Regions from separate parts of the Streptomyces sp. NPDC042002 genome, predicted to be linked through region 2. Evidence: riboswitches for the same ligand, from Rfam matches in the RefSeq annotation. Region 2 holds a riboswitch; the other holds the start of a gene.
The links. Region 2 has a riboswitch for cobalamin ahead of ACZ6KY_RS06570 (ribonucleoside-diphosphate reductase subunit alpha). Riboswitches for the same ligand answer to the same signal wherever they lie in the genome.
Positions count from the first base shown of each region.

Region 1 (15,459 bases), on a different contig from region 2:
CGCCGGGAGCCGAACGCGTGCGCCGCGTCCTCGACGACGACGACGACGCCTCGGTCGTCGAGCTCCTCCTGGACGGCGGAGAGATCGACGGGCCTGCCGCCGAACAGGACCGGCATGACCCCAGCCGTCTCATCGGTGACGGCGTCCATGACGAGCTGGTCGCTGATGCACAGCGTGGCGGGGTCGATGTCGACGAAGCGCGGGGTGGCGCCAACGGCAAGGACGGCCTGCACGGTCGCGCAGAACGTCATGGACGGCACGATCACCTCGTGGCCGGGGCCGATCCCGGCCGCGAGCAGGGCGGCGTGGAGGGCTGCGGTACCGGAGGCGACGGCCACGGCCTCGGGAACACCCAGGAAGTCGGCGATCCGCCGCTCGAACTCCTCCGTGACCTCCGTGTGTCCGTACTGCCCGCCCTCCAAGACCCGGGCGATGGCTTCGGCCTCCCGCCCGTACAGGTACGGGCCGGCGTTGCGCCGGGCATCGGGCCTCGCTGACACGGTCATCGTGCTTCTCCCTTCGGTGTGGCCGTGCGCTCAAGCTCGGCGACGTCGCCGACGGCCAGGGTCTCGGTGTAGTTGGTCAGGAACACGCCGGTCCGGTAGGTGAGGCGGGTGTGGTCGACCGGCAGGTCGAACAGGCCGTTGACCATCTGGCCGACGAGGTCCGCTCCGGCCGCCTCGGTCAGGGGGAAGCCGCCGGCGATCCGCAGGTTCAGCTCGGTGATGGTGATCGTGCCGTCGCCGGAGACGAATCCCTGCACGCAGCAGAGGCCGCGGGCGCCGACGGCGCCCAGCGTCTGTTCCACGAGGTCGCGCACGTTCGGGTCGTCGAACGTGGTGGACACCGCGGCGAGGCCCACCTTGACCAGATCGCGGCGGCGCAGAATGACCGAGGCGCATCCGGTGCGGTCCACCAGGCAGTCGGCTGTGAACTCGGAGCCGTAGATCCGCTCCTGCACGATGGGTTCCGGGACGAGCTCGCACAGCACGCGCGCGTGCTCCCGGCGGCGGACGAAGTGGACGTTCTGCGCGCCGTGGCCGCGCCGTGGCTTGACGACCAGCTCGGTGCCGTCCGGAACCTGGCCGATCTCGCGCGGCTGCCAGGTGCGCGGGGTCGCGATGCCGTGCTCGGTCAGCACCTCGTGGAAGAGGGCCTTGTCGGTACAGGCGCGCACCGACAACGCGTCCGGGAGCCACAGGCGCACGCCGCCGGCGTCCAGTTGGGGCACCATCTGCGTCAAGGGCTCCAGGTCCGGCTCGATGTCGGCCACCACGGCCTCCACTGCCAGACCCGCCTCTCACAGTGCTTCGAGGGCTGCAGGTGCACCTCCAAGATCAAAACATCGAACATAAATCGAACATCGCGAGGTGAGCGTGGACTGCCCTTGACGTTCGAGCCCGGGTGACTTTTCGAGATAGATGACATCGAGTCGTTCCGACTGACACCGACACATGCGCCGTCAGTCAGGAACGGCCCCTGCGGCCCTGGCCTCGTCGTCCGAACGCGGTCGCGGCATGATTTCCGCTGTGCATGAAGACGAGAAGGAGCGCGGGATCGCGCCCTACACGCTGACCGAGACGGAGCACGGCCATGTCTGGGGCGTCTGCGCCGGGGTGGAGGGGCTGTTCGGAGAATCCCAGCGCGGGACGTACGAGCTGTTCGGCTGGGTTCCGGAGGGATCTGGCGTGCCCGCTTGGGCCGGTAGCAGGGTGTGGCTGGTGCCGGAGGACGAGGCATTCGATGCCTGGCTGCTGGAGGACGCGGAGAGTTTAGGGCAGCCCCCCGGGACGGACAGTCTGGTGCTCACCGGCCTGGACGACTACGAAGGTCCGCCCGAGGGGTACAGGGGTCGCGTCCGCGTACACGACGGGCATCGCTGGCTGGGCTCCTGCCGGGAATTCACCCGCATCCTGTCGCCCGACCAGATGCCTGCACCAATTGTCCTGCGAGGGCTCGCGCAGAGTGATCAGCTCAGGGCGGCATTCACGAAGGGCACCCGGCGGGCGCTGGACCTGGAGGAGGCCGCGCTGGAAATACGGGACGGCCGAGGCGAGCTGCTCACCGATCGGCTGCTGTGGGCCACAGTCAGCGCCTGGCGCCCATCCTCCTGCGGAGCGGACCTGATTGACCTTGAGCTCGACGGAGGCCGCTTCACGCCGGTCCCCGAATATGCTCGGCCGATCTGGGAGCGGTGGCTCGCTGGACCACCGGCCGCCGTGAACACCTGGGCCGGCCTCGACACCCGCCGCCGCGGGGCCTGGCATGACCTTGTGCGCGAGTGGGCCTGCCGACGATCCCACCGTGACCGGCCAGCCGGCCACGCCTACGAACTCGACGGCCGGTACATCACCGACGAACCAGCTCTCTATCTGGCGCTCGGCGAGGCGGTCAACGGGCCCGGCGGCTACTTCGGCGGTTGCCTCGCCGCCCTCGACGATTGCCTGCGCGGCACCTTCGGCTACACCGCCCCCGCCGCCTTGCTCTGGCGAGACGCCGCGACCGCGCGCGAGCACCTGTCCCACGCCCTCACACCGGACGGCCAGCCCTACGACCTGTTCACCGCAGTCCTTGAAACCCTGGCCGAGGGTGGCATGGACGTCACCTTGGCATGAGCCGCTGTCCGCTCGGCGCCTTCGACCCTACCCGTCCCCCTCCTCCCTCTGGCGCTTGTTCCGGGCAAGCTGCAGCCTCGCAGGCTCCGTGGTGCCCACCTGGGCTCAGATGGCGGCTCAGTTGGCACGGAGCTCATCTCCGGCTGCCTGGATCTACGGATCAGGCGTAGTCGCGCGTTATGCCGAAGCGAAATGCGCATGCAACGACTGTGGGGCACGGGGCAGGATCGCGGGCATGTCAACCGATGTCAGCGGAGTGATCGAGTGTCGGCCGGGGGGCCGGCTGTGGGGACTGGAGGACGAGGACTCGGTGTGGGAAGCCGGCTCGACCTCTTCCTGCTCAACAGGGGCAACGCCTACGACGGCTTGGCCTGTCTCTTCGGCATTCGCAACTCCTTTGGCTTCCGGCCCCTGGCCGAAGGCCGCGGCTTCCCACATGACGCCTCGGATGGGCTGCGCAGGGACTTCTTGGCCTACGGCGGCCCGGACGACGTGCACGGAACCACCTGGCTGACCTGGGCTGAGCTCGAGGCCACCGACTGGCAGGAGACAGACGCCTCCGGCACACGAAGCCGCGCCCCAGCCACGGGGACCGACACCGACTGGGGTCGGGTCTGGCGCGTGATGTCTGTCCTCAGCGAGGTCCACGGCCCGGACAACGTACGCCTCGTCGTCTGGTTCCGCTGACACCCGACTGAGCGCTCCAGTTGGCGAACGGTGCCAACTGGAGCGCTCAGGTACACCCGAAATGGCTTGTCCCTAGGTCGGATGTCGACCAGGATCACCTCATGACGACCAGAAAGGGCCATGCCCTCTAGGCGCCCCGCTCCGCTCTCCACCGCTCGCGCTCCGCCGATCGCCGCACCGCAGTGCCCGATGGCCGTGACCGACCGCCCGCTCAGGAGAGCCCCCCGTGCAGAAGACCGTCCTCGTTCCTTACGCCCACCTGCCCCAAGCACACCACGACCGCCACGTCCTGACCAGTACCGTCGACGTTTTCGGCGTCGCCCACTGGCTGCTTGTCGAACGCGCTCCGCAGCCCGGCGGCGATGTCCTGCCCTTTGACGCGCTGGTCGTTTCCGTCGACCCGGGCGGCAACGTCGAACTCACCGAGCTGAGCGCCGTGCGGGCCCGCTGGCCGCACCTGGACCGCCTGCCCGACGGCGGGTTTGTCGTCGCCGCGTCTCGCGTCCGCCGATACGAGGACGCGAACCAGGTCCAGGTCTTCGACGCGCTCGGCCGTGAGACCTCGTCCTTCTCCGTCGGGGACGCCATCGAGTACCTGCTCGTGGACGAGGCCAGCCGTATCTGGGTAGGGCACTTCGACGAGAACCCGGTGGGAATCCGCTGCTGGAGCGCCACGGGCCGACTCGCTTGGACGTCAGACGACACCTGCATCCCCGGTCTCTTCGACTGCTACGCCCTGAACGTGTCGGGCACCACCGCCTGGGCGTGTCCATACACGGACTTCCCTCTCGTCGAGATACACCCCGACCGCACCGATCAGCCCGTGAGGGTGTGGGCGAACCGCGTACAGGGCGCCAAAGCGGTGGCCGTCCACGGTGAGCGGGTCGCCTTCTACGGCGGCTACGGCGAGGAGCGGGACCGACTTGCCCACGGAGAGATCATCGAAACATCCGTCGAGTCAACGGACGTCGGGCTGCTCACCCTGCCCGATAGCTCTGCCCCCGGCCGTCGGCGGGTTGTCGGCCGAGGAAGCAGGATCTACGTCCAGGCCGAGCCGTTCACAACCTGGGGCGTGTTCGACCTCAGCAGTTGATACCCAGCACTGGAAAGCACATTTCTACCCGATCGTCGGCCATCCGTTCACACCGGGGAATCGCGCTGGCACCCCGCTTGACCCCGCAGGGAGCAACGTGCCGCCGTCCTTCGTCTACCGGATCACCAAGTACGACCCCGCCGACCGTGACGAACACGATCACTACACCGGTGCCGAGGAAGCGGTCAGTGACTACGGGCCGGTCGAAGCCGCGTACCTCGCGGCGATCGCCGCCTTCGCGGAGGCCTCGGGCATCGATCGGCTGGAGATCCGCGAGCCCGCAGTCACCGGGTTCGTCCACTTCGGCGTGGAGCCGTCGGATGGGAGACATGGCCTCGACGGGCTCTTCCCGCCCGACCTCTCCGGCTACCACGACGGGGCCGAGGTCTCCCTTCCGGTCGCTCTGGAGCTGGTCCGGGTCATGCTCCGCGACCAAGGTGCCTGGTGCCGTCTGGAGGCAGGGGACGTGTTCACCGTGCATATCGGGTGGGACCAGTACGTGTATGTGGGCAGCAACCGGCTCTGCGCGGACGCCGTGGCCCGTGCACGGGAACTCGGTCTCTTCCCGGAACCGATGGCGACCTCCCCCTACGCGGCGGAGCTGGAGGAGCCGGACGTGATGGAGGCGGCCGACGAGGGGTTCTGGGCGCGCGTGCGCACCGTGCTGGCCTCACGGAAGGCAGTGCTCCTGGAGGAGGGCTACGTCCGCAACGCTGCACGCTTCCACCGCCTCACGCTGGAGAACCTTGACGCGGTGCGTACCGGTCTCAGCCCCCGCGCGCTGCTGACCGTCTGGCCTGACCTGAACGCCGATGTCGGCGCGGTCCTTGCCATGCTGCCAGAGGAGGGATCCGCGGAGTTCGTCTGGGAGGCACAGGACGGGACGATCAGACACGCGGTCGTCGACGACACCGCGTACCAAGAGCTCGCCACCCTGGTGGCCGGCGCCCGGGCGGCCTGCGCCCTGCCCATGTACCTCGACGAACGCCACCCGCTTCTTTGCGCCGCCCTGCCCGACAGCGACGGCGTGCTGCGCGCCCGGTGGTGACCCCGTTCACGCCGGGTTGCCACAGACCGGCAGCTCGACTGACCCGGCGTCTGTGTCCCGAACCCTGCTGCGGCAGTTTCCTCTTCGGCCGTTCGTCCGTTTACGGAATGTCGGACTAGGAGTTGCCCGTGTCCGAGCGTGCCCGCCGTCTGGAGCTGTTGCCGCGCAGTATCCGCTCAGGGGCAGTTGGGTGATCGCCGCTCAGGCGACCTCGACATGACCACGGTGCCCGCACTGCGCCGGACAGCGGAGGCCGCCGCGGCGCATCCGGTCCTCGTCCTGGACGCCTCGGCGGTGACGTTCGCGGACTCCACGGCCCTGAACCTGCTGCTGACCCTCCACCAGATCACCACGCTGCGCATCGCCGCCCCGCCCGACCAGCTGCTGCGACTGCTTCAGATCACGGCCGCCGACCAGGTCCTCAGTGTGTATACGAGCGTGGCCGGCGCCTGTGACAACGCTGGTGTGTTGCCTCCGGCGTCGAACCGGGCTGTTTCATAGGCATCCCGGTAGAGAGCATCCCGCCTTGGCCGCCCAACTCCGCTCGGACAGGCGTTCGCCGAGTACGGCCGTATCGCCAAGACCCCGCACCTGCTCGCGGTGGTCGACCCCGTCGACGACACCTACCGCCGCCAGATGAACCGGCAGCTGACCGTGCAGGAGTCCCGGCACAAGCTCGCCCGCGACATTTGTCATCGAAGCCTTGTGTTCGCTGGACCGATCTGTCGTGTGAGAAGCGGTTCGCGGTTCGCTTCGGGCGAGGGTGAGTTTCGTCGACGAGGTCAGCGAGACAGTCCAGCCGGCCCGGACGTCGCGTCGCTTCTTCGATCCGCCCGACAGGGATCAGGCCGTCGAGGACGTCGACGACGAACTGGGACGCGGGGCATGGCTTCGAACTCGTCTCGTGAGTCGTCGTTCAGCACCGTGTGCGTATCAGGTGACGGATGCTCAGCGCTGGCTGGGCCCGCCGGTCAGTCGATGCCTTCGATGATGCGGAAGTCGCGCTCGACGCCGTCGGGGAGGGCCACCAGCGCCTTCTGGTATGCCTCGCTCTCGTATGCCGCGACGGCCTGTTCAAAGCTGTCGAACTCGATCAGAACGACGCGCTGCGTGATTCCGGCCTCGTGGGCGACGACTCGACCGCCACGGGACAGGAGGCGCCCGCCCCCAGCCCGGACGGCCGGACCGGCCAGCTTGTCGTAGGCAGTCAGCCTCTCAGGGGCGGAAATGGCGGGGTAGACGCTGACCCAGTAGCCCTTAGCCATGGAAACCTCCTGTGTTCGGCCGGACACGTCCGACTTCGAATTGACACTCAGATCGATCGATCCCGGCGACGGGTACTGCGGTCAGTTGAATCGTCATATGCGCAGGTTAGGGCTTGATGTGCGGTCGGGGGAAAGACCGGTACGGGATAGACTCAGAACGGATCGTTATCAATCGGCAGGGAGGGCACGTGGCGCCGGATACGGTGAGCCTGCGGTACTTCCTGGTGCTGGCGCAGGAGTTGAACTTCACCCGCGCGGCCTCACGGATCGGTATCGCACAGCCCGCACTCAGCGCCCGGATGCGCCGATTGGAGGCGGAACTCGGTACGGCCCTGCTGGTCCGCAACACGCGTAACGTCGTATTGACCACGGCCGGTGCGGCTTTGGCGGAGTCCGCGCCGCCCGCGCTGGCGGCGCTGGACCGGGCATGGGACACCGCCCGGAGCGCGGCGGCCGGTGAACTGGGCACGCTGCGCATCGGATACAGCCTCAGCACCGGGGCCGAGACGGCACCGGCCCTGGTGGACAGGCTGATTCGCGGCAACAGCGGACTCGAGGTCGGCGCGGTCCCGATGGCGACACCGGAGATCTCCCCCGCGGTCGCCGACGGCCGCATCGATGCCGGGATCACCCGCGGTGAACAGCCGGGCCGTGGCGTGCGCCGGTTCCTGCTGCGGCGTGCGCGCATCGGGGTCCAGCTGGCGCAGCACCATCCGCTGGCCGAACACCCGGAGATCGAGATCGCCGACGCGGCCGCGTATCCGCTGCGACTCCCGGACCGTGCGGCCAACCCCGTGATCCACGATCAGCTGTCCGCACTGTTCCGAGACACCCGACCACACCCCCGATTCCACACGCCCGCAGTCGCTTTCGACATGTCTCAGCGCGACCTGCGTGACGGGGTCACCCTCGCCCCGGCCGGAGAAGCCGCGGTCACGGCACAACTGGCCGGTCTCACCTGGCGACCGCTGCGGGGCGCGCCCAGCCTGACGATCCACCTGGTCCTCCCATGCGAGCAGTCGCCGCTACACCGCCGCATCCGTGCCGTCGCCAAAACCCTGGCGCACGAGCTGCACTGGCTGCCGGACTGACGCGCATGAGGTCAAGCGAGACGGACGCCTGCGGTGGCGAGGCCGAAGACCTCGCGCCCGGCGGACTTCGCGGTGACGACGACGGCGGTCTTGCTGAATGTCCGACACGACCTCGCTACGCCGGCGGATCAGCATCCGATGATGGCCCCGGGTCCGGTCCGAGTCCTCGACGTCCAGGCTTTCGATCATGTGGCCAGGCTCAGATCCAGGTGTCGAGCCACATTCTGGCGAGCCAGTCGACATGCGGGATCGTCTGTCCGGTGTAGATCGGGAAGAAATAGATGAAGTTCCAGGCGATGAGCAGGACAAGGACGCTTGCGGCCACCGCACCTCGTATGCGGCGCTTGTCGGTCGCTCCCGCCGGACCCAGCAGTGCTCCCAGCATCATCGTTACGGCCAGGCTCAGGTACGGCACGAAGACGACCGCGTAGAAGGAGAAGATCGTGCGGTCCTGGTACAGGAACCAGGGCAGATAACCGGCGCCCACCGCACAGAGGATGGCGCCGGAGCGCCAGTCGCGGCGCAGCGCCCATCGGTAGAGCAGGTACACGAGTGCGCAGCATGCCGACCACCACAGGAGCGGTGTTCCCAGGGCGAGGATCGCCTGTGTGCAGCCAGCCGTCGCGTGGCAGCCGTCCTGCCCGGGTGCCGGCGACTGGTAGTGGAACAGCACAGGGCGGCCGACGACCAGCCAACTCCAAGGGTTCGACTCGTACTTGTGGGGAGTACTCAGCCCCACATTGAACTGGTAGACGCCGTGCTCGTAGTGCCACAGGCTGCGCAGCGGGGCCGGAATCCACGACCATGTGCCGCCGCGGGCGTCCGCCCAGTGGCGTCCGTAGCCGTTGTCGGACAGGAACCAGCCGGTCCATGTCGCCAGATACGTCAGGACAGCGACCGGGGCGAGGGACAGCGCCGACCAGCCGAGGTCCTTGCGCAGCACTGCGCGGTAGGGGTGGCGCGCCCCCGCTACGCGGCGAGAGCCGACGTCCCACAGCAGGGTGAGGATCACGAAGAAGGCGAGGAAGTACAGGCCGTTCCATTTGGTTGCGGCCGCCAGTCCCAGGCAGAGGCCGGCAGCGAGCCGCCAGGGACGCGCTCCCGTCCCGGCATGGTCGCCCGTGTGTCCGTCCGGGCGCACCCGGCCGTCCTCGTCGACCGGTAGAGCTGCCGCGAGCCGGGCTCGCGCGCTGTCGCGGTCGATGAGCAGGCAGCCGAACGCCGCCAGGACGAAGAACATGACGACGAGGTCGAGCAGAGCGGTGCGGCTCATCACGTAGTGCAGACCGTCCACCGCCATCAGTGCTCCGGCCAGGCAACCCAGCAGGGTCGAACGGAACAGGCGGCGTCCTATTCGGCACAGCATCAGCACCGACAGCGTGCCGAGGAGCGCCGTCATGAAGCGCCAGCCGAAGGGGGTGAGGCCGAACATCCACTCGCCGAGGGCGATGACCCATTTGCCCGTCGGCGGGTGGGCGACGAAGGACCCGGTGTCGGAGAGCGGGATCACCTGGGGATCGGCCAGGATCTGCGGGTCGGAGATCTGGCCCTTCGGCCAGGTGCCCTCGTAGCCGAGCCGCAGCAAGGACCATGCGTCCTTGGCGTAGTACGTCTCGTCGAACACGACCGCCCGCGGGCTGCCCAGACGCCAAAAGCGCGGCAGCCCGGCAAGGAGCGCCACCAGCAGCGGCCCGCCCCATTGCGACCAGCGCGCCAGCCGGCCCGCCGCTACTGGGGACAGCCCGAGCGTGCGCCAAAGCCGTGACCCGGGTTCGGGAAACGGCACGACCAGGCGGTCGCGCACGAACGTAGGCGGGCGCTCGACGTGCCCGAAGTGCCGCATCCGCCGCTCCCAGGAGACCGGCTGGCGATTCGCCCCCTTCCGTGGCTCGTCGACAAACGCGGGCGGGTTCTCATGGATCACGTGGTGAGCCTTCTACTTGTGGAAAGCAGGACGAGCGGAGCAGCTGCCCGGGGGCCGGTGGTGGTCATGCCGGCTCACGTCAGCCCTCTCTGATCGGGACTGCTTGGACCGGGACAAGGCGCAGCCTGGAGGGGGTTGAGGTCGGCACCGGCTCAGGCGTTGGGAAGCGGTACGGCATCGGCACCCACTTGGCAGCGGAGGCGGAGCGGGCAGTAGACGGCATCGCGACCGACCTGGCAGAGGTGACGGGGCGAGGCCGAGGACCACTACTGGCCCTTGGTGTCAGATGTGCGGTGATGTCTAGGTTCGGCCGGTTTCGGTGAGGCAGTCATTGATGAGGTCGGGATGTCGTTGGACGTGTGCCAGTCCGCGACGGAAGGTGCGCTCAAGGTGTTCGGGATCGGTGAACGCGGTGTTGGCTATGGGCCTCGCCGCAGCAGCGACCAAACATCCTCGACAGGGTTCAGATCGGGTACGTAGGACGGGAGTCGGAAGATGGTGAGCCAGTCGTGGTCCGCCCCGCCCTGACACAGTCCGGCCGTCCTGTGGATGTTCAGATTGTCCCAGACGATCACCACGGGTACCGAGCTGAAGATGCGCACGGACCAGAAGGGCATCGTAATCCGTCCACGAAAAGCTCTTCCGGGCTCCCTGAAAGGGCAGTTGGAGCAGCTTTTTCTAGCGAAGAAGCACTGAGCCTTTTCCAAGCTGGCGGTGTTGACCGCGAGTTGGACAGTCCTGCGCAGCGACGAAGCTCCTGGCGGGCACGGGTTCTCGACCAAGATCACCCGTGTCCGCCAGGAGCCTCGCGTGCTTGTCCACCCGTCCTCGGTTGATCTGCCCAGCCGCACCCTGCGGTTCCTGACCGGACAACTGACAGCCGGGCGGCAGGAGATCGGAACACGGTGGCGGCGCCTTTCCGCCGCACGTCAGGCCCTGCTCGCCCCGGCCCATCCACGGTGCGGTGACACCTACGCCCAACTCGCCGCCGGATTCGGCATCGGGATCACGACCGTTCACCGCTGCATACGTGAAGCCGTCGACACCCTGTCCGCCCCTGCCCCGCCCCTGGCCGAGGCGATGAGGACGATCCGGGCGAAGGCGTCCGTCATCCTCGACGGCACCCTGCCGCCGATCGACTGGGGGCACCTCCCGGCCGAAGGCTGGGGGACATCGCCGCCGGCACCCCGTACTGCTCCGGGAAACACAAACGCCACGGCATGAACGTCCAGGTCCTCACGGATCCGTTCGGACAGCTGCTCCGGGCCTCGCCGGCTCTGCCCGGTTCGACGCACGACCTGACCGCCACGCGACAGCACGGGATCATCGAAGCCCTCGCCGACGCGGGGCTCAAATACTGCGCGGACAAGGCGTACCAAGGATGGAAGCGCCGCCACAACACCACCCACACCAAGATCCGCTGCCCTGGCGAGCCGGCCATGGCCACCCTCAAGGGCTGGCGCCTCCCACGGAAACTCCGCTGCAGCACCAACCGAATCACCGACGTCGTGAAGGCTGCCCTCGCCCTTCACCACGCGTCAGCGTGAGGTTGGAAAACGCTCATTGATCGCACCGGTCTGCCGGGTGTTTGCGGTCACCTGCGTGGGGCCGTGCCACAGGTATCTCGTAGGCTTCCGGCCATGGGCGAGGGGGATTCCGGCAGACGGGTCGTAGAGGGGCGCTTCGAGCTGGAGACGCGGCTCGGTGGCGGTGGCATGGGCACGGTGTGGCGTGCACGCGATCTGGTCCTTGACCGGGCCGTGGCACTCAAGGAGGTACGGCCGCACGATCCGGGTCTTGCCGAGTACGACCCGCAGGGCGCGGCGATGCTCCGGGCCCGAGTGCTGCGCGAGGCACGGGCGCTGGCTCGCGTCGATCACCCCAATGTCGTGACCATTCATCACGTGGTGGACAGCGGGGAGTACGTCTACCCGTGGCTCGTCATGGAATTGGTGACCGGCGGGTCACTTCAGGACCGGCTCGACAAGGGGCCGTTGGCTCCCGCAGACGCCGCCCGGCTGGGTCGCGAGGTGCTGGCCGCGCTGCGCGCCGCGCACGATGCCGGCATCCAGCACCGGGACGTGAAACCCGCCAACGTGCTGATGCGGCCCGACGGACGTCCCGTCCTCACCGACTTCGGCATCGCGACCATCAGGGACTCGACCGCCCTGACGGTAACCGGGTCGATCATCGGCACGCCCGACTACATGGCACCCGAGCGCATCTCCGGCGGCGAGGGCGGCCCGGGTTCCGACCTGTGGTCGCTGGCGATGATGCTGTACGTCGCCGTCGAGGGACATCACCCGCTGCGCAGGGGAACCACCCTCGCGACGCTGGCGGCGCTGCTGAGCGAGCAGCTTCCGCCACCCGTCCGAGCCGGAGTCCTGACCGGGTTCCTGAACGCCGCGCTCGTCAAGAACCCGGCCGACCGGGTGGACGCGACGACCGCGGACCGGCTGCTCGCGGAGGCGGTCGAGGGCGGCAGCACGGTTGCGAGTGCTCACGCCGGGGCGGACGGGGCCACGTCGTACAGGCTGGCCCCTCCGCCGGGTGCGACACCCGTGCCCTCGGCGCCGGTTGGGTCCGGACCGCCTGCCGGCTTCGGACCGTCAACCGGCTTCGGGCCGCCGACTCCGTACCCGGCGGGCCCCACACGGCAGACGCCGACGGGGCCGGGCAACCGTGCGAAGACCCGCATCGCGATCGCATCGTCGGTCGTCGGGACCGTGATGGCGGGAGTCCTGGTGTGGACCCTGCTGCCGGACGGAGGCGACAAGGACGCTGGAGGGGCCGCCGGTTCAGCCGGTGCGACCTCCTCGGCCAGGACGACGGATCCCACGCGCACAGCTTCCCGCCCGAACCCGACCCCGACGCCTCAGGCCGACGCGAAGACGGATCTGCTCACCCCCGCCGGCATCCGGGCGGCGGTGAAGGAGATCAAGGCCGCGACCGGCACGGACCGCGCATGCGACCTCACCGTCTATCCGACGTACGTCTCCGCGGACATCATGGTCAAGGGCAGCGACACCAAGTACGACAGCTACACCTACCGCCCGGGCCAGGGCGTCGAGAAGGGCATCATCAGCAGTGCGATCATCGGCGGCGAACGCCCCTTCAGTCTCGACAGCTTCGACTGGGACGTCCTTCCCGCCTTGCTGAGGCGGGCGAAGAAGGACCTGAACGTACAGCGGCCGACCATGCGTTACGTCCTGGTCCGCCCTGCCGACGACACGTTCGGCACTCCGCTGGGACTGGCTGTCTATCTCGCCGACGACTACGTCACCGGCTATCTGGATGCCGACCTGAAGGGCAAGGTGACCCGGGTGATGCCGGCCCAGGCCTGAGCGGTCTGTCGGTATCGCCCGCGCCCTCGACGGCAGTCGCGCCTCGGGACGAGGCCGCCGCGGCGCGGTGCGCGCCGGTCACGAGGGCCACCTTGCCGTTCATGTCTCGCTGAGAAGTCATCGACCCATCCCAGCCGCCACAGCCGCGGAACGCCGGCGGCGAACGGACACCGGCATCGGTGGACAACACGATGATCGGCGGCATAGAGCGACGGCGGGACGAGGAAGCCGGTGTGAATCCGGCGCGGTCCCGCCCTTGTGACCGGTGAGTGCGCTGCGGCAGGCCACCGCCCCAACCGGGTCGGGAAGGCGGAGCGTTCAGAGATCCGGGAGCCGGGAGACTCACGCGGTCGCCTCCCCGAGCGGCACCGGGGCGGATCTCGCCGGGAGGGGAGTGGTGTGCTGTGCCCGGGACGCCGTTGGAAGAGGCACCAGGGAGCCCGTGGTGGTGGGCGGACCCGTGCCGTGCCGGGTCGTCGTGTGCCGGGACTGCTGCTGCGGCGGTCCTGAGATGACCGGAGTGGATCACGCCGCACAGACCGCGCGGCTGCGCGCGGAAGTACCGGTGCGCGTCTCCGAGTGCCTCGACGTGTGCGACCAGGCCGAAGTCGTCGTCGTACAGCCGTCCGCCGCGGGCCGGGCCGCCGGCGCACGGCCCGTCCGGCTCGGACTCGTCAACGGCCCCGACGCGGCCGAGGGCATCGTGGCCTGGGTGCGCGCCGGCGTCCGGAAGTGGCTCCGCCGCCGGACGTCCTCGACCTGTACACCTTCACCCCGCCGGGGCGCCCGGCGGATTCCTGAGGCCTGCGACTTCACGCGGACCGGCCGACCCCGGGGCGCCGAGTGTGTGTCCGGGGCCTTCCGATGCCCTGTCAGGACGCAACAGGCCAAGGACGTTTGCGTCCAGCCGATCTCTCTTCCACCCCTCGTGACCTGCGGCGAAAGTAGTTCTTGCCACCGGGCGACACACCCGGGACGACCTCCACGGCTGCACATGCAGGGCAGCCGGGCGGTCGGTGACGTGCCTTCGCCCGTTCGACTTCCACACCGCAGGAGAGATCATGAAGTTCAGCCACGCCCTCCGCCGTACCACCGCAGCCGTCGCCGCCGTCGGCGCCATGTCCCTCGGCATGGTGGCGACCACCGCCGGCGCCGCGCACGCCGTCGCGTCGTGCTCCGGTGACGTGTCGATGTACGGCACGCTGGCGGACGGACGGCTGACGTACACGCAGATCGCGCCGGACACCGGCGACCGCGTCAAGACGCTCACCGGCCCGAACCTCGGCTTCACGCCCAAGGCGATGGCGACCCTCAACTTCAACACCATCCTGGTCACCTCGACCACCGGCGACCTCTACCGGGTCGACGTGTCCACGAACAACACCTCCCTCACGCTCGCGGGAGTCGTCAAGATCTGGGACGGCGGCTGGACCTTCGACAAGATGGTCTACGACGGCGCCGGTCACCTCTACGGAACGGTGGACGGCGAGCTCCACCAGTACGTGGTGTCGCAGCCCAAGCCCGCGGGGTCGGCCCACATAGGCCAGCACGTCGTGATCGACACCGGCTTCGTCCTCAAGACGCTCGCCGCCGCGGGTGACGACCGCATCGTCGCCTCGACCGCGGACGGCCGGCTGCTCAGCTACAAGATCAACGGAGTGGGCGACTGGGACCGCACGGTCCTCAAGGCGAGCGGCTGGTCGGCGGTGGACTCGCTCTCCTCGCCGGGCGGCGGCCTCTACTACGGCCGCACCAACGGCGGCATGTACTGGTACTCCGACGCGGACCCGACCGACGGTGACGGCAGCGACATCACGTACCACTCCGACGACCCGGTGGACGCGTCCGGCTGGACCCAGAGCCTGCTGTCGACCTATGCGAACAACTGCGCCTATGTGGCGCCGGCCCCGCCTCAGTCCGTGCAGGGCGGCACGATCTACCGCAACGAGGTCATGGCCCGGGCCAAGAACTGGTACGACCGCAACGTCCAGTACGTCGGGGGGTCCGACACCGCCAGCGACGTCGACGGCGAGCACTCCTACCGCACCGACTGCTCCGGCTTCGTCTCCATGGCCTGGCACCTCACCACCTCGCTGAGCACCGAGACCCTCCCCAGCGTGAGCACGCAGATCGACAAGGCCGACCTCAGGCCCGGTGACGCGCTGAACGACTACTCCGAGCACGCCGTCATCTTCGCCGGCTGGAAGGACCAGGACGCGGGCACCTTCTACTACTACTCCGAGAGCAGCCCGGACACGGACATGAACTACGCGACCGCGAACATCAACAGCGGCAACATCAGCGGCCACCCGGGCTCGGACTATGTCGCCCTGCGCTACAAGAAGATCGCCTGACGCCCCACCCGACGTCTTGAAGGCCCCGCCGGTCCCCC
Region 1 covers NZ_JBVJCT010000044.1:4,674-20,132, forward strand. Annotated here, with positions in the region: gene ACZ6KY_RS36745 (DegT/DnrJ/EryC1/StrS family aminotransferase) at 1-506, opposite strand, end outside; gene ACZ6KY_RS36750 (ATP-grasp domain-containing protein) at 503-1,273, opposite strand; gene ACZ6KY_RS36755 (barstar family protein) at 1,518-2,615, shown strand; gene ACZ6KY_RS36760 (hypothetical protein) at 2,928-3,302, shown strand; gene ACZ6KY_RS36765 (hypothetical protein) at 3,529-4,395, shown strand; gene ACZ6KY_RS36770 (RNA-binding protein) at 4,493-5,443, shown strand; gene ACZ6KY_RS36775 (STAS domain-containing protein) at 5,582-5,944, shown strand; partial or broken gene ACZ6KY_RS36780 (Tn3 family transposase) at 5,972-6,139, shown strand; gene ACZ6KY_RS36785 (DUF1330 domain-containing protein) at 6,415-6,708, opposite strand; gene ACZ6KY_RS36790 (LysR family transcriptional regulator) at 6,897-7,799, shown strand; gene ACZ6KY_RS36795 (dolichyl-phosphate-mannose--protein mannosyltransferase) at 7,999-9,642, opposite strand; partial or broken gene ACZ6KY_RS36800 (transposase) at 10,024-10,368, opposite strand; partial or broken gene ACZ6KY_RS36805 (transposase family protein) at 10,534-11,270, shown strand; gene ACZ6KY_RS36810 (serine/threonine-protein kinase) at 11,364-13,067, shown strand; cobalamin riboswitch at 13,289-13,411, shown strand; partial or broken gene ACZ6KY_RS36815 (hypothetical protein) at 13,579-13,868, shown strand; gene ACZ6KY_RS36820 (tachylectin-related carbohydrate-binding protein) at 14,129-15,421, shown strand.
Region 1: linked by a shared signal. The riboswitch ahead of ACZ6KY_RS36815 (hypothetical protein) and the one ahead of ACZ6KY_RS06570 (ribonucleoside-diphosphate reductase subunit alpha) in region 2 are both predicted to bind cobalamin.

Region 2 (15,459 bases):
GGCGGCTCGTGCCGTCCAGGGAGACACGGATCGTCTCGCCCGGCGCCAGGCAGTACGTGTGGCCGGTGTCGGCGGCGCCCAGTTCCCCCTTCGCCGTGGCGCAGTTCGGGTGGGACGGGGTGGGGGACGGCGACACGGTGCCGCTGCCGCCCGCGTCACCTCCGCTCCGCGTACCGCAGCCCGCGAGGAGCAGGGTCAGAGCGGCGAGGGCGATGGTCCGGGTGTGAGTCGTTCGACGCATGGGGTGGCCTCCTTGCGGGTTGGACGTGCCACCGGTGGATCAGGATCCATCCCCGCGCGGGGGGGGGGGGGGGGGGGGGGGGGGGGGAGGGGGGGTGGGGTGGGGGGGGGGGGGGGGGGGGGGGGGGGGGGGGGGGGGGGGGAGGGGGGGGGGGGGGTGGGTGGTTTCTTTGCCTCCTTGCTCACCACCACCCCCCCCCCCCCCCCCCCCCCCCCCCCCCCCCCCCCCCCCCCCCCCCCCCCCCCCCCCCCCCCCCCCCCCCCCCCGGGTCCGGCCGCCGCGGCGGCCGGACCCAGACGCGGATCAGCTGGTCGTCAGGGCGGTGTCGTCCACGACGAAGCTGGTCTGGAGCGAGGAGTCCTCGACGCCGCTGAACTTCAGCGTGACGGTCGAACCGGCGAAGGAGGACAGGTCGAAGGTCTTCTGGGCGTACCCGGTGGCCTTGTTGAGGTTGGAGTAGGTCGCCAGCGTGGTGGAGCCCGCGGTGACGGTGAGCTTGTCGTAGGCCGAGGTGGTGCTGGTCTCGGCCGTGTCGACGTGGAGGTAGAAGGTGAAGGAGGCCTTGCAGCCGGACGGGATCGTCACCGACTGGGACAGCGTGTCGGTGTGGGTCGAGCCGTAGCCGTCGAGCCAGGCGTCGTACGAGCCGCCGTGCGTCGCCTCGCCGGTGTCATTGGTGATGACACCGCTCGTCTCGCTCCACACGGTGGCGCCCGACTCGAAGCCCTGGTTGCCGAGGAGCTGCGCCGAGGTGCAGGTGCCGCCGCCCGAGGTGCTGACGGTCCAGGTGAAGGAGGCCGAACCGGAGGCGGCCGTGCTGTCCTTCGCCGTGACGGTGACCGAGTAGGTGCCGGCGGTGCTCGCGGTGCCGGAGATCAGCCCGGTCGAGCTGCTGATCGACAGCCCGGTCGGCAGCCCGGTCGCGCTGTACGTGAGGGTCGCGCCCGCGCTGTCGCTCGCCGAGATCTGGAGGCTCGCCGAGCCGCCGGTGGCCGTGGACTGGCTGCCCGGGTTGGTGACGGTCACGGTGTTGCCGGTGCTGGTGCCCGAGGTGAAGGCGGCCGTGCCGTTGGGGGTGCCCCAGCCGGTCGGGCCGTCGTAGCCGGTGGCCGCGGTGCAGAAGTACGACGGGGAGCAGGAGCCGTTGCTGCCGCTGGTCACGTCGTACAGGTTCGAGGTGTGGGAGTAGGGGTACTTCGCCGGGTAGTCACTGGAACCCGGGGTGCCGGCCAGCGCGTACACGCCCGCGATGATGGGCGAGGAGGCGCTGGTGCCGCCGTAGACCGCCCAGCCGGAGCCGCCGTAGGTGTCGTAGACGGCCACGCCGGTGGCGGGGTCGGCGACCGCGGAGACGTCGGCCTCCATGCGCTTGGTGCAGCCGGTGTCGGTCTGCCAGGTGGGCTTGGAGTCGTAGGCGGAGCAGCCGGAGCCGGTGCCCTCGGTGCTGCTGGTCTTCCAGACCGACTCGGTCCAGCCGCGGGTGCTGGAGGAGGTGCTCAGCGCGGTGCCGCCGACGGCGGTCACGTACTGGGAGGTCGCCGGGTACTCGGCGCCGTAGGCCTCGTCACCCGAGGAGACCGTGATGGCGACACCCGGGTGCTTGAAGTACGAGGTGTCCTCGCTGGTCTGCGAGGAGGACTCGGAGCCGCCCCAGCTGTTGGAGACGAACTTCGCGCCCAGCGTGACCGCTTCGTTCTCGGCGATACCGAGGTCGGAGTCGTTCGCGGAGCTCGCCTCGACGAGGATGATGTTGCAGTTGGGACAGACGGCGCTGACCATGTCGATGTCGAGCGCCTCCTCACCCGCCCAGCCGGTGTCGTTCGTCGGCAGTGAGGTGGTCGAACCGGTCTGGCTGACCTGCTTGAAGCAGCCGCTGGCCGCTGTGCAGGCGGACAGACCGAACTGCGAGCGGTAGGTGGCCAGGTCGGCGGCGGCGTTGGGGTCGTTGTAGGCGTCGACCACGGCGACCGTCAGACCGGAACCGCCGGTCGAGGGCAGGTTGTAGGCGCTGTGCAGGTTGGCCGGGCTGAGGCCGGACACCGCGGCGGCGGCGTCGGGAGAGACCTTCGCCGCGAGCTTCTGCGCGATGTCGGTGCGGCGCTGCGCGAAACACGACATCTGACCGGGCTTCGCCGCCTCGGCGCACAGGTGCTTGGTCGCGACCTTCTGGCCGGCCCGGCCGGTCGAGTGGACCGTCTGCCGGGCGGGGTCGGTGAGGGCCCCGGCGTTCTGGGTGGCCCGGGAGACGTGGGGGGTCGGTGCGGGCTGTGCGTCGGCGGGAGGGGCCGCGGCGAACCCGGCGAGGCCGAGGGCCAGGGCGGGGAGGGCGGCGGTGAGGAGTCTTCGCAGGCTCCGGACGGGTCTGCCGGAGGGTATCGGGCGCTGGGAACGCATGGGGGTGTCGCCTCCATCGGTTCGAGGCCGGTGCCGCTCGGGCCGGGGTAGGGCCGTTCGCGGCACCACAGCCGGAAGTGGGGGGTTCTCGGCGCTCTGAAGGGACGGGCCCGTGACGCGCGTAGCGTGACCACGGGGAGGTGGCACGAAATACGTCATGGGCATGCCAATTCAGTCGTCCTGACGTGCCGTGGTGCGCGGCATGACGGGACGGCCAGAACCTAGCCGGGGTGAACGACGCGCGAACAGGCGTGCCGGAAGAACTTTGCCGCTCCATGGACGGGGATTGGCACGGCGATTGGAGGCGCGGGGGCAGTACGTGACGAAAGCCGGGCCCCAAGGGGCGGCCCGGCTTTCGTCGGTGACGAACGGTCAGATCATGCGGACCGGTCAGAAGTCCTCGTCGAAGTCGACCGTGCCCTCCACCGCCACCTGGTACGCCGACGGCCGGCGCTCGAAGAAGTTGGTCAGCTCCTGGACCCCCTGCAACTCCATGAAGGAGAAGGGGTTTTCGGAGCCGTACACCGGCGCGAAGCCCAGCCGCTGAAGGCGCTGATCGGCGACACACTCCAGGTACTGCCGCATCGAGTCGGTGTTCATGCCCGGCAGGCCCTCGCCGCACAGGTCGCGCCCGAACTGAAGCTCGGCCTCGACGGCCTCGCGCAGCATGTCGGTCACCTGCTCCTGGAGCCGGTCGTCGAAGAGCTCCGGCTCCTCCTTGCGGACGGTGTCGACGACCTCGAAGGCGAAGCTCATGTGCATCGTCTCGTCGCGGAACACCCAGTTGGTGCCGGTCGCCAGGCCGTGCAGCAGGCCCCGGCTGCGGAACCAGTAGACGTACGCGAAGGCCCCGTAGAAGAAGAGCCCCTCGATGCACGCCGCGAAGCAGATGAGGTTCAGCAGGAAGCGGCGGCGGTCGGCCTGGGTCTCCAGCCGGTCCAGCTTCTCGACCGAGTCCATCCACTTGAAGCAGAACTGCGCCTTCTCGCGGATGGAGGGGATGCTCTCGACCGCCGCGAAGGCCGCCGTGCGGTCCTCCGGGTCGGGCAGATAGGTGTCGAGCAGCGTCAGATAGAACTGGACGTGCACGGCCTCCTCGAAGAGCTGACGGCTCAAGTAGAGCCGCGCCTCAGGGGAGTTGATGTGCTTGTACAGCGTCAGCACCAGGTTGTTCGACACGATCGAGTCGCCCGTCGCGAAGAACGCGACCAGCCGGCCGATCATGTGCTGCTCACCCGGCGTCAGCTTCGCGAGGTCGGTGACGTCCGAGTGGAGGTCGACCTCCTCGACGGTCCACGTGTTCTTGATCGCGTCCCGGTAGCGCTCGTAGAAGTCCGGGTAGCGCATGGGACGCAGGGTCAGTTCGAAGCCCGGGTCGAGGAGGTTTTTCTCGGACGCGGCCTTCTCGGTGGTGGTGTCGCTCATTACTGGCAGGCCTCGCAGGACTCGGGGTTCTCAAGGGAGCAGGCGACGGCGTCGGGGTCGGCCACCTGCTGCACGGGGATGGTCTTCTCGGGCTGCGCCTGGGCCTGGGCCGCGCGGGCGATGCGCGTCGCGGGACGGGAACGCAGGTAGTACGTCGTCTTCAGACCCGACTTCCAGGCGTAGGAGTACATCGAGGAGAGCTTGCCGATGGTCGGCGTCTCCAGGAACAGGTTCAGCGACTGCGCCTGGTCCAGGAACGGGGTCCGGGCGGCGGCCATGTCGATCAGGCCGCGCTGCGGGATCTCCCACGCCGTGCGGTACAGGTCGCGCACGTCCTGCGGCACCCAGGTGAAGCCCTGCACCGAGCCGCTGGACTCGCGCAGCGCCTCACGGGTCTGCGCGTCCCACACGCCGAGCTTCTTCAGCTCGGCCACCAGGTAGGAGTTGACCTGGAGGAACTCGCCGGAGAGCGTCTCGCGCTTGAACAGGTTCGACACCTGCGGCTCGATGCACTCGTACACGCCCGCGATGGACGCGATGGTGGCGGTGGGCGCGATGGCGAGGAGCAGCGAGTTGCGCATGCCGACCTCGGCGATCCGCTGCCGCAGGGCGGCCCAGCGCTCCGGCCAGTTCAGCTCGACCTCGAAGTGGTCCGGGTGCAGCACGCCACGGGCGGTACGGGTCTTCTCCCAGGCCGGGAGCGGGCCGTTGCGCTCGGCGAGGTCCGCGGAGGCCTCGTAGGAGGCGAGCATGATGCGCTCGGCGATCCGGGTGGACAGCGCGCGGGCCTCGGGCGAGTCGAAGGGGATGCGCAGCTTGAAGAAGACGTCCTGGAGGCCCATCGCGCCGAGGCCGACCGGACGCCACTTGGCGTTGGAGCGGCCCGCCTGCTCGGTCGGGTAGAAGTTGATGTCCACGACGCGGTCGAGGAAGGTCACCGCGGTGCGCACGGTCTCGTCGAGCCGCTCCCAGTCGATGTCCTGACCGACCACGAACGCGCCCAGGTTGACCGAGCCCAGGTTGCAGACCGCCGTCTCCCCGTCGTCCGTGACCTCCAGGATCTCGGTGCACAGGTTCGAGGAGTGGACGGTGTGGCCCGGCTCCGCCGTCTGGTTGGCGGTGCGGTTGGCGGCGTCCTTGAAGGTCATCCAGCCGTTGCCGGTCTGCGCGAGGGTGCGCATCATGCGGCCGTACAGGTCGCGGGCCGGGATGGTCTTCTTGGCGAGGCCCGCCTCCTCGGCCTTGCGGTACGCGGCGTCGAACGCGTCGCCCCACAGGTCGACCAGCTCGGGCACGTCGGAGGGGGAGAAGAGCGACCAGACGCCGTCCTCGTTCACCCGGCGCATGAACTCGTCCGGGATCCAGTGCGCGAGGTTCAGGTTGTGCGTACGCCGGGCGTCCTCACCGGTGTTGTCGCGCAGCTCCAGGAACTCCTCGATGTCGGAGTGCCAGGTCTCCAGATAGACCGCCGCCGCGCCCTTGCGCCGGCCGCCCTGGTTCACCGCGGCGACCGAGGCGTCGAGCGTCTTGAGGAACGGGACGATGCCGTTGGAGTGCCCGTTGGTGCCGCGGATCAGCGAACCGCGCGACCGGATACGGGAGTACGAAAGGCCGATGCCGCCCGCGTGCTTCGACAGGCGTGCCACCTGGTGGTAGCGGTCGTAGATGGAGTCCAGCTCGTCCAGCGGGGAGTCGAGGAGGTAGCAGGACGACATCTGGGGGTGCCGCGTACCGGAGTTGAAGAGCGTGGGGGAGGAGGGGAGGTAGTCGAGGCGGCTCATGAGCCGGTAGAGCGCGGCGACTTCGTCCACGGAGCGGGCCGTGTCGTCCTCGGCGAGGCCGGACGCCACCCGGAGCATGAAGTGCTGGGGCGTCTCGACGACCTTGCGGGTGATCGGGTGCCGGAGCAGATACCGGCTGTGCAGCGTGCGCAGCCCGAAGTAGCCGAAGCGGTCGTCGCCTTCGGTGTCGATGAGTGCGTCGAGGCGGGCCGTGTGCAGCCGGACGAACGCGGCCGTGCGGTCGGCGATCAGGCCCTCGCGGTGGCCGACGGCGACCGACTCGGAGAAGGTCGTGACGCCCTGGGAGGCGGCCTCCGCGGCGATGCTGATCGTGAGCAGGCGGGCGGCCAGCCGGGAGTAGGCGGGGTCCTCGGAGATGAGCCCCGCGGCCGCCTCCGTGGCCAGTTCGCGCAGCTCGGCCTCGTCGGCGCGGGCGGACCGGCCGCGCAGCGCCGCGGCGGCGACCCGGCCGGGGTCGGCGTCGGTGAGGTCGGCGGTGAGATCGGTCAGGGTCCGCAGCAGCGCGGTTCCGGGACCGTCGGTCTCCACCCGGGCCTGCTGCGCGGTCACTGGAGCCGGATCGGCTGGCGCGATGGTCACGTGGGAATCTCCCTCGCTCGGCACGGGGCCTGGCGGCGAGGAGCGGGGCACACGGGAGCGCTTCTGGGCAGCACGCACCGCGTCCACCGGCCCATTCCGCGAGGCCCGGACGTCGTCGGCACCCGGGCCGGACGGCCGGGGCGCGCTGTCGGCAGGTCCTCGGACTGACGCGAGCGCGGGCACGCGAAGACGCGAACACGCACAGGTACACCGTTGCGGGACAGTTCCGGATTCGCACCGGATTCCCCTGCGGCGACAGCGACCATGAGCATACATCTTGTGCCGGGCTCCGGGAGTGCCCCCACATGTTGTGTCGGGTCGGTGTCCGCGAGCGCTACGGAGCGTGTTGGACCGTCAACTCGTAGGTGAGCGGCCCGTCCCCGAGACGGGCGCGCGCGGCGATCTCACTGACGGTGGGGTACTCCTCGGGCCGCGCCGGCCTGACGACGATGTCCATGCGGGCGAGTGTGCCCGACCGGCACGGCGACGGGCCGCCGGGTTTCGTCCGGCGGCCCGTCGTACGGCGCTGTCGTGTCGGTCGTGCCCGACAGCCAGGACAGGTCCTAGTGGCTCGCGTCCGCCGTGGCCGGCGGGAGCTCCGTCTCGACCCCCGCGTCTCCCGCGTCGGCCGTGTAGTCGGCGGGCGAGGTCTCGTCGATGCCGTCGGGGGCCTTGAACGCCCTGAGGGCGAAGGTGAGGACGACGGCCACCACCACGTTCAGGACGAACGCCGTCAGGCCGAGGTAGCCGATCTCGCCGATGCCGGGGATGTCCTTCGAGCTGCCGCCGAAGTGCTTCTGGGTCGGCGAGGCCACCCCGTAGGCGGCGATCGTGCCGTAGAGCATGCCGACCGCCCAGCCGCCCAGCAGCGCCCAGCGGTGGAACCAGCGGGTGAACAGCCCGCCGACCAGCGACGGGAAGGTCTGCAGGATCCAGATGCCGCCCAGCAGCTGGAAGTTGATCGCGACGGTCTTGTCCATGGTCAGGACGAAGACCAGCGCGCCCAGTTTCACGAACAGCGAGACCAGCTTGGAGACCCTGGTCTCCTGCCGCGGGGTCGCGGCCGGGTTGATGAAGTCCTTGTAGATGTTGCGGGTGAAGAGATTCGCGGCCGCGATCGACATGATGGCCGCCGGGACGAGCGCGCCGATGCCGATGGCCGCGAAGGCCACCCCCGCGAACCAGTCGGGGAACATGTTCTCGAAGAGCTGGGGGATGGCGAGCTGGCCGTTGGTTACCTTCACGCCGGCCGCGATCGCCATGAACCCGAGCAGGGCGAGCAGGCCCAGCATCAGCGAGTACAGCGGCAGGATCGTGGTGTTGCGGCGGATCACCTCCCGGCTGCGGCCGGACAGCGTCGCGGTGACCGAGTGCGGATACATGAACAGCGCCAGCGCCGAGCCGAGCGCGAGGGTGGCGTACGTCCACTGGCCGGCCTCGGCGGGGACGAGTCCGCCGGCGCCCGCGGCCGTGTACTTGGCGCCCGCCGCCTTGAAGATCTCGTCGAAGCCGCCCAGCTTGATCGGGATGTAGATGATGGCCACCGCGATCACGATGTAGATCAGGGTGTCCTTCACGAACGCGATCAGGGCGGGGGCCCGCAGACCCGAGGAGTAGGTGTACGCGGCCAGCACGCCGAAGGCGATGAGGAGCGGCAGGTCCTTGACGAACCAGTTGGTGCTGTCGCCGCCGCCCACCCCCATCACGTCGAGGACGGCCTGGATGCCGACCAGTTGGAGCGCGATGTACGGCATGGTGGCCAGGATGCCGGTGACGGCCACGGCGAGGGACAGGCTCTTGGAGCCGAAGCGGCCGCGCACGAAGTCCGAGGTCGTCACATAGCCGTGCTTGTGGGAGACCGACCACAGGCGGGGCAGGAACGTGAAGATCAGCGGGTAGACCAGGATCGTGTACGGCACGGCGAAGAAGCCGGCCGCGCCCGCCGCGTAGACCGCCGCGGGTACGGCGACGAAGGTGTACGCCGTGTAGAGGTCGCCGCCGAGCAGGAACCAGGTCACCCAGGTGCCGAAGGACCGTCCGCCCAGGCCCCATTCGTCGAGGCTGTGCTCGTCGGCCGCTCTGCGCCAGCGCGCCGCCAGGAAGCCCATGACCGTGACGGCCAGGAAGAGGAAGACGAAGACGCCGAGGGCGACGCCGTTCACACCGTTGTTCACGCGCCGTCACCTCCCTTCGCGGAGACGGAGGCGGAAGCGGAGGTGGAGGTGCGGCCCCGCTGGTCGTGCCGCCACAGCAGGTACGCGGTCACGGTCAGCACCGTGGACAGGGGCACCCACATCAACTGGTACCAGTAGAAGAACGGGATGCCGATGAACGCCGGGCCGGTCTTCGTGTAGGAGCCGACCCACAGCATCGCCACGAAGGGCGCGAGCAGGCAGAGGGCGATCACCACACGTACCGGTGTCACCACCGGTGGTTTCACTTCGGGCAGGTCTGACATAGGGCGACTCCGTCCCCTCATCGATCACCTGGGTAACGCGCAGGCAATCTAGGGGACGGTTCCGCTTTAGGGAACACCCCATCCCGGACGGCGGGTGTGGAGGGTTCGTGTCGGTGCGCACGACGCCCTCAGCAGGAGCGGAACCCCCGGAGCCGGTACGGCGCCTGACGGGGCGTCCGGGCCCGTCCGGCGGAGCGGCGCGGCGCGTGAGTACGGGGGAGTGTGCCCGTACCCACGCGTTACTCCGTACGGGTCAGTCCTGCGGGCGCTTGAGGCGGGCGACGAACTTGTACCGGTCGCCCCGGTACACCGAGCGCACCCATTCCACCGGCTCGCCCTGCCGGTCGATCGAGTGGCGGGAGAGCATCAGCATGGGCAGGCCCACGTCGGTGCCGAGCAGTCCGGCCTCGCGCGGGGTCGCCAGCGAGGTCTCGATGGTCTCCTCGGCCTCGCCGAGGTGGACGTCGTACACCTCGGCCAGCGCGGTGTAGAGAGAGGTGTACTTGACGAGCGACCTGCGCAGGGCGGGGAAGCGCTTGGCGGAGAGGTGGGTCGTCTCGATGGCCATCGGCTCGCCGCTCGCGAGGCGCAGCCGCTCGATGCGCAGCACCCGGCCGCCGGCCGAGATGTCGAGCAGGCCGGCGAGGGTCTCGTCCGCCGTGATGTAGCCGATGTCCAGCAGCTGCGAGGTGGGTTCGAGGCCCTGGGCACGCATGTCCTCGGTGTACGAGGTCAGTTGGAGCGCCTGGGAGACCTTCGGCTTGGCGACGAAGGTGCCCTTGCCCTGGATGCGTTCGAGACGGCCCTCGACGACCAGCTCCTGAAGGGCCTGCCGCACCGTGGTGCGCGAGGTGTCGAACTCGGCGGCGAGGGTCCGCTCCGGCGGTACCGGCGTACCGGGCGGCAGTGTCTCCGTCATGTCGAGCAGGTGCTTCTTGAGGCGGTAGTACTTGGGCACGCGCGCGGTACGGATGGGCGCCCCACCCTCGTTCTCCGCACTGCTGACGTCGGTGCTCATGCTCTGCCTTCCCGGCTCCGGATGCCGAAGCGACCGACATATCGACGGTCACGGCTCACATCGTGGCACGGCTTTCCGCGCGAGTGTCCCCCGCACGCTCCGTGATCCCCTCTATATACCGTCGGCGTACCTGTTGGTCTAGTCCATCACGCGCAGGCGGTGGTACCGACCGGCGGCGGAGACGGTCGCGCGGACGGGCCGGGGATGGTTCGTCCGCAGGCCAGGGATGGTTCCCTCCGCAGGCGGTGAACGGGCCTGCCATTTATGCCGCTTGCCTACTTAAAGGTCCTTGCATATGTAGGTCCCATAACGGACGACTGGACGGGCTTACGCACCCTTGACACCCCCCTAGGTCTAGGCCAAGCTCCCCGTACTGGTCTACACCATTGGTCCAGTCCCGGCCCCACGGGCGGTACACGGCGTTTGTCACCGCGGGGAGCAGGGGGGTTTGTGGCATCCCTGAGGAGGGTGGCGTGAAGCGCAAGCTGATAGCCGCGATCGGTATCGCGGGCATGATGTTCTCCATCGCGGCGTGCGGGAACGACAAGGGGTCCGGGGGGTCGGACAAGGGTGCGGACGCCAAGGAGCTGACGGTCTGGCTCACGGTCGACGCGCAGAACAACTGGCCCGAGCTGGTCAAGGCGGCCGACGCGGCGATCAAGGCGAAGCACCCCGGCGTCAAGATCAACCACGAGTACTACGGCTGGCCGGACAAGAACACCAAGCTCGACGCGGTCCTCGCCACCGACAAGGCGCCGGACGTGGTCGAGATGGGCAACACCGAGATGCTCGGCTACATGGTCAAGGGTGCCTTCGCTCCCCTCGACACCTCCAAGTTCGAGAACTCGGACGCCTGGCTGGACGGCCTCAAGGCCTCCGTGACCTACGACGGCAAGACCTACGGCGTGCCGTACTACGCCGGTGGCCGCGTCGGCAACTGGCGCAAGGACCTCGCCGCCTCGGTCGGCGTGAAGACCCCGCCGAAGACGTACCAGGAGCTCACCTCCGCTCTGGACAAGATCCAGAAGAAGGAGGGCAGCAAGTTCAGCGCCTGGTACCAGCCCACCCGTGACTGGTACGCGGCCATGTCCTTCGTCTACGACGCCGGCGGCTCCATCGCGAAGGAGGAGGGCGGCCAGTGGAAGGCCAACCTCTCCTCGCCCGAGTCGCAGAAGGGCCTCACCGAGTTCAAGAACGTCGTCGACAAGTACATGCACGGCGACAAGACCAAGGACGAGTCCGACCGTTACATCGTCTACGGCCAGGGCAAGTCCGGCATGATCTTCGGTGCCGCCTGGGAGGGCGCGACCGCCGAGGACCCGAAGAGCGACAAGACCGGCAAGCTCAAGGGCAACCTCGAGAACTTCGTGATGCCCGGCCCGTCCGGCAAGAACCTCCCGGTCTTCCTGGGCGGCTCCGACCTCGCCGTCCCGGTGAAGTCGAAGGCGCAGGCCCTCGCCGCCGAGTGGATCAACGCCTTCACCGGCGCCAAGGGCCAGAAGGGCCTGATGGCCAAGGGCAACCTGCCCAACGACAAGACCGACCTCGCCACCCTGAAGAACGACCCGGCGACGGTCGTCCCGGCCACCGCGGCCGAGTCCAACTGGTTCGTCCCGATGGCGCCGGGCTGGGGCCAGGTCGAGAAGGCCCAGGTCCTGCAGACCATGCTGCAGAACATCGGCACCGGCAAGAAGTCGGTGGCGGACGCCGCGAAGGAAGCGGACGCCGCGATCGACAAGGTCATCAACGTCAAGTGACCTGAGAGCAGGGCCCCGTCGGTCCTCCTTCACGGAGGGGCGGGGCCCTGCCTCCCGTACGGCCCGGCCAGGGGCTCGCCCCCGCAGTGCCCGGCCGTGCGGGCTTCGCCTTCGTACGACCTGAGGGACCGCTGAGGAGCGCGTGATGAGTGCCGCAGACACGACCACCCCCGCCAAGGTGCCGCCACCGCGGCAGGCGCCGCCACCGGCCGTCGCCGAGGCGCCACGCGCCAAGCGGACCCCGGGCGCGGCGGCGACCCCCTGGGCCCTGCTCGCCCCGTGCCTGCTGATCCTCGCGCTGGTCCTCGGCTATCCGCTGGTGCGCCTGGTCACGCTCTCCTTCCAGAAGTTCGGGCAGTCCCAGCTCTGGGGCTTCCAGCCGGCCGAGTCGGTCGGCTTCGACAACTTCGCCAACGTGTTCTCGGACAGCGAGTTCTGGGCGGTGGTCGTCCGGACGATCCTCTTCGCCGGCGGGGCCGTCGTCTTCACGATGGTCGTCGGCATGCTGATCGCGCTGCTCCTCCAGCGGGTCTCCGGCTGGGTGAAGACCCTCATCAACATCGTGCTGGTGGCGAGCTGGGGCATGCCCATCATCGTGGCCACCACGGTCTTCAAGTGGCTCTTCGACTCCGACTACGGCGTCTTCAACGCGCTGCTCAGCAGGCTTCCCGGCGTCGACATGATCGGCCACAACTGGTTCGCGAGCGGTACGCAGGGCCTGAGCGTGATCATGCTCCTGGTCGTGTGGGGCGCGGTGCCGTTCGTCGTCATCACGCTCAGCGCGGGACTCACCCAGGTGCCCGCCGAGCTGGAGGAGGCGGCGCGGCTCGACGGCGCGGGCGCCTGGGGCGTCTTCCGCCATGTCACGCTGCCGATCCTCAAGCCGATCATCGTGATGCTCACGACCCTCTCCGTCATCTGGGACATGGGCGTCTTCCCGCAGGTCTTCGTCATGCGGGGCGGGCACCCGGAGGCGGAGTTCCAGCTGCTCACCACGTACTCGTACGACCGCGCCTTCGTCGTCAACGACTACGCGCAGGGGTCGGCGATCGCCGTGCTGACCGTGCTGCTCCTGCTGGGCGTGGTGGCCGTGTACATGCGTCAGATGCTGCAGATCGGAGAGGTCGAATGAGTGCCGTCGCCACGTCCGGGCGTACGTCCGCCACGGCGCGGAAGTCCTCAGGGCCCCGCAAGTCCAAGCTCGGCTGGAACGTCCTCGGCCTGCTCGTCTTCGTCGTCGCGGGCTTCCCCGTCTACTGGATGCTCAACACGGCCATCAAGCCGGCCAAGGACGCCATCGACAGCGATCCGAGCCTGTTCCCCACGGGGTTCACGCTCGACAACTTCCGCCGCGCGCTGGACATCGCCGACTTCTGGGGCCCGGTCGGCCGCAGCCTGATCGTGTCGCTCTCGGTGGTCGTGATCGGCATCGTGGTGGGGATGCTGGCCGCGCTGGCCATCTCCCGCTTCGCCTTCCGCGGCCGCAAGGCCGTGATCGTCGGCATCCTCGCGGTCCAGATGGTCCCGCTGGTCGCCATGATCATCCCGGTCTTCCTGCTGCTGAACGACCTCGGGCAGTACGACAAGCTCTCCGGTCTGGTCCTCACGTATCTGACGTTCATCCTCCCCTTCACGGTGTGGACGCTGCGCGGCTTCATCGTCAACATCCCGAAGGAGCTGGAGGAGGCGGCGATGGTCGACGGATGCAGCCGCACGGGCGCCTTCATCCGCGTGGTCTTCCCGCTGCTGGCCCCCGGCATGGTCGCGACGTCCGTCTACGCCTTCATCCAGGCGTGGAACGAATACCTCTACGCCCTCATGCTGCTGAGCCAGCAGAATCAGACCGCCACCGTCTGGCTCGGCAACTTCACCACCAAGCACGGCACCGAGTACGCCCCGATGATGGCCGGATCCACCATGATGGCCGTGCCGATCGTCGTCCTGTTCCTCCTCGTCCAGCGCAAGATGGCCGCGGGTCTGACCGCGGGCGCCGTGAAGGGATAACGCCTCCCGATGACGACATTCGCCAGTGGTACCACTGCGTCCAATTCAAAGGATGGCCTGACGCGCGACGCCCTGACCGTGCTCCAGCCCGGCTTCACCGGGACCACGGCTCCGGACTGGCTGCTGCGCCGTCTCGGTGAAGGGCTCGCCTCCGTCGGCCTGTTCGGCCGCAACATCGCCTCGCCCGATCAACTGGCCGCCCTGACCGCCCAGTTGCGTGTCGAACGTGACGACGTCCTCGTCGCCATCGACGAGGAGGGCGGTGACGTCACCCGCCTTGAGGTGCGCACCGGGTCGTCCTTCCCGGGCAACCACGCGCTGGGCGCCGTCGACGACGTGGCGCTCACCGAGGCCGTCGCCCTCGAACTCGGCCGCCGGCTGGCCGCGTGCGGAGTGAACCTCAACTGGGCGCCGTCCGCCGACGTGAACTCCAACCCGGCCAACCCGGTCATCGGCGTACGGTCCTTCGGTGCCGACACCGGCCTGGTGGCCCGGCACACGGCCGCCTACGTCACCGGCCTCCAGGCCGCCGGCGTCGCCGCCTGCACCAAGCACTTCCCGGGCCACGGGGACACCGCGGTGGACTCCCACCACGCCCTGCCCCGCATCGACGCGGACCTGTCGGTCCTCCAGTCCCGCGAACTCGTCCCCTTCCGGGCCGCGATCGCCGCGGGCAGCCGTGCCGTGATGAGCGCGCACATCCTCGTCCCGGCGCTGGACCCGGACCGCCCGGCCACCCTCTCCCGCCGCATCCTCACCGGCCTGCTGCGCGAGGAACTCGGCTACGACGGCCTGATCGTCACCGACGGCATGGAGATGCGGGCCATCGCGGCCACGTACGGCATCGAGCGGGGCAGCGTGCTGGCCATCGCGGCCGGCGCGGACGCCATCTGCGTCGGCGGCGGACTGGCGGACGACGACACCGTGCGCCGCCTCCGCGACGCCCTGGTCTCCGCCGTCCGCGCCGGCGAACTCCCCGAGGAACGCCTCGCGGACGCGGCGAACCGGGTGCGGGCACTGGCCGAGTGGACGACCGCGGCCTCCGCCACCCCGAAGACCTCCCCGGCCGGCTCCGCCCCGGCCGTCATCTCCCGCACGAATGGCTTGAACGGCTCGAACGCTTCGAACAGCTCGGGCGGTACAGAGGGTGCGAGCGGTACGGGTGGCGTGAACGGTGCGGGCGGTACGGCTGGTACGGACGATGTGAACGGTACGGGTGGTACGGGCAGCCCGGACGGTACAAGCGGCTCGAACAGCTCGAACAGCTCGAACAGCTCGGGCGGCACGAGTGTGGCGGGCGGTACGGGCGGAGCCTCCGATGTCGGCCTGATCGCCGCCCGGCGCGCGCTCACCGTGACCCGCTCCGCGTCGTACGCCCCTCTCACCGAGGCTCCCTACGTCGCCGCGCTCACCCCGGTCGCGAACATCGCCGTCGGTGACGAGACCCCCTGGGGCGTGGCGGCGGAGCTGGCCCGGCTGCTTCCCGGCACCGAGACCGGCAGTTTCAGCGGCGAGGACGCGGGTTCCTCGGCGCTCGCCGCCGCGGGCGCGCGGCCCCTCGTGGCGGTCGTCCGCGACGAACACCGTCACCCCTGGATGGCGGCCGCCCTCGACGCGCTGCTCGCCTCGCGCCCGGACACCGTCGTGGTCGAGATGGGCGTCCCCCAGTCGGCGCCCCGGGGCGCCCTGCACATCGCCACCCACGGCGCGGCGCGGGTGTGCGGCCAGGCGGCGGCGGAGGTCATCGCGGGGGAGTAGCGGACCGGCCCCCGGGCCACAAC
Region 2 covers NZ_JBVJCT010000003.1:279,758-295,216, forward strand. Annotated here, with positions in the region: gene ACZ6KY_RS06555 (hypothetical protein) at 1-241, opposite strand, end outside; gene ACZ6KY_RS06560 (putative Ig domain-containing protein) at 545-2,635, opposite strand; gene ACZ6KY_RS06565 (ribonucleotide-diphosphate reductase subunit beta) at 3,026-4,060, opposite strand; gene ACZ6KY_RS06570 (ribonucleoside-diphosphate reductase subunit alpha) at 4,060-6,441, opposite strand; cobalamin riboswitch at 6,575-6,723, opposite strand; gene ACZ6KY_RS06575 (hypothetical protein) at 6,776-6,898, opposite strand; gene mctP (monocarboxylate uptake permease MctP) at 7,005-8,615, opposite strand; gene ACZ6KY_RS06585 (DUF3311 domain-containing protein) at 8,612-8,899, opposite strand; gene ACZ6KY_RS06590 (GntR family transcriptional regulator) at 9,153-9,917, opposite strand; gene ACZ6KY_RS06595 (extracellular solute-binding protein) at 10,391-11,674, shown strand; gene ACZ6KY_RS06600 (carbohydrate ABC transporter permease) at 11,820-12,806, shown strand; gene ACZ6KY_RS06605 (carbohydrate ABC transporter permease) at 12,803-13,678, shown strand; gene ACZ6KY_RS06610 (glycoside hydrolase family 3 protein) at 13,688-15,436, shown strand.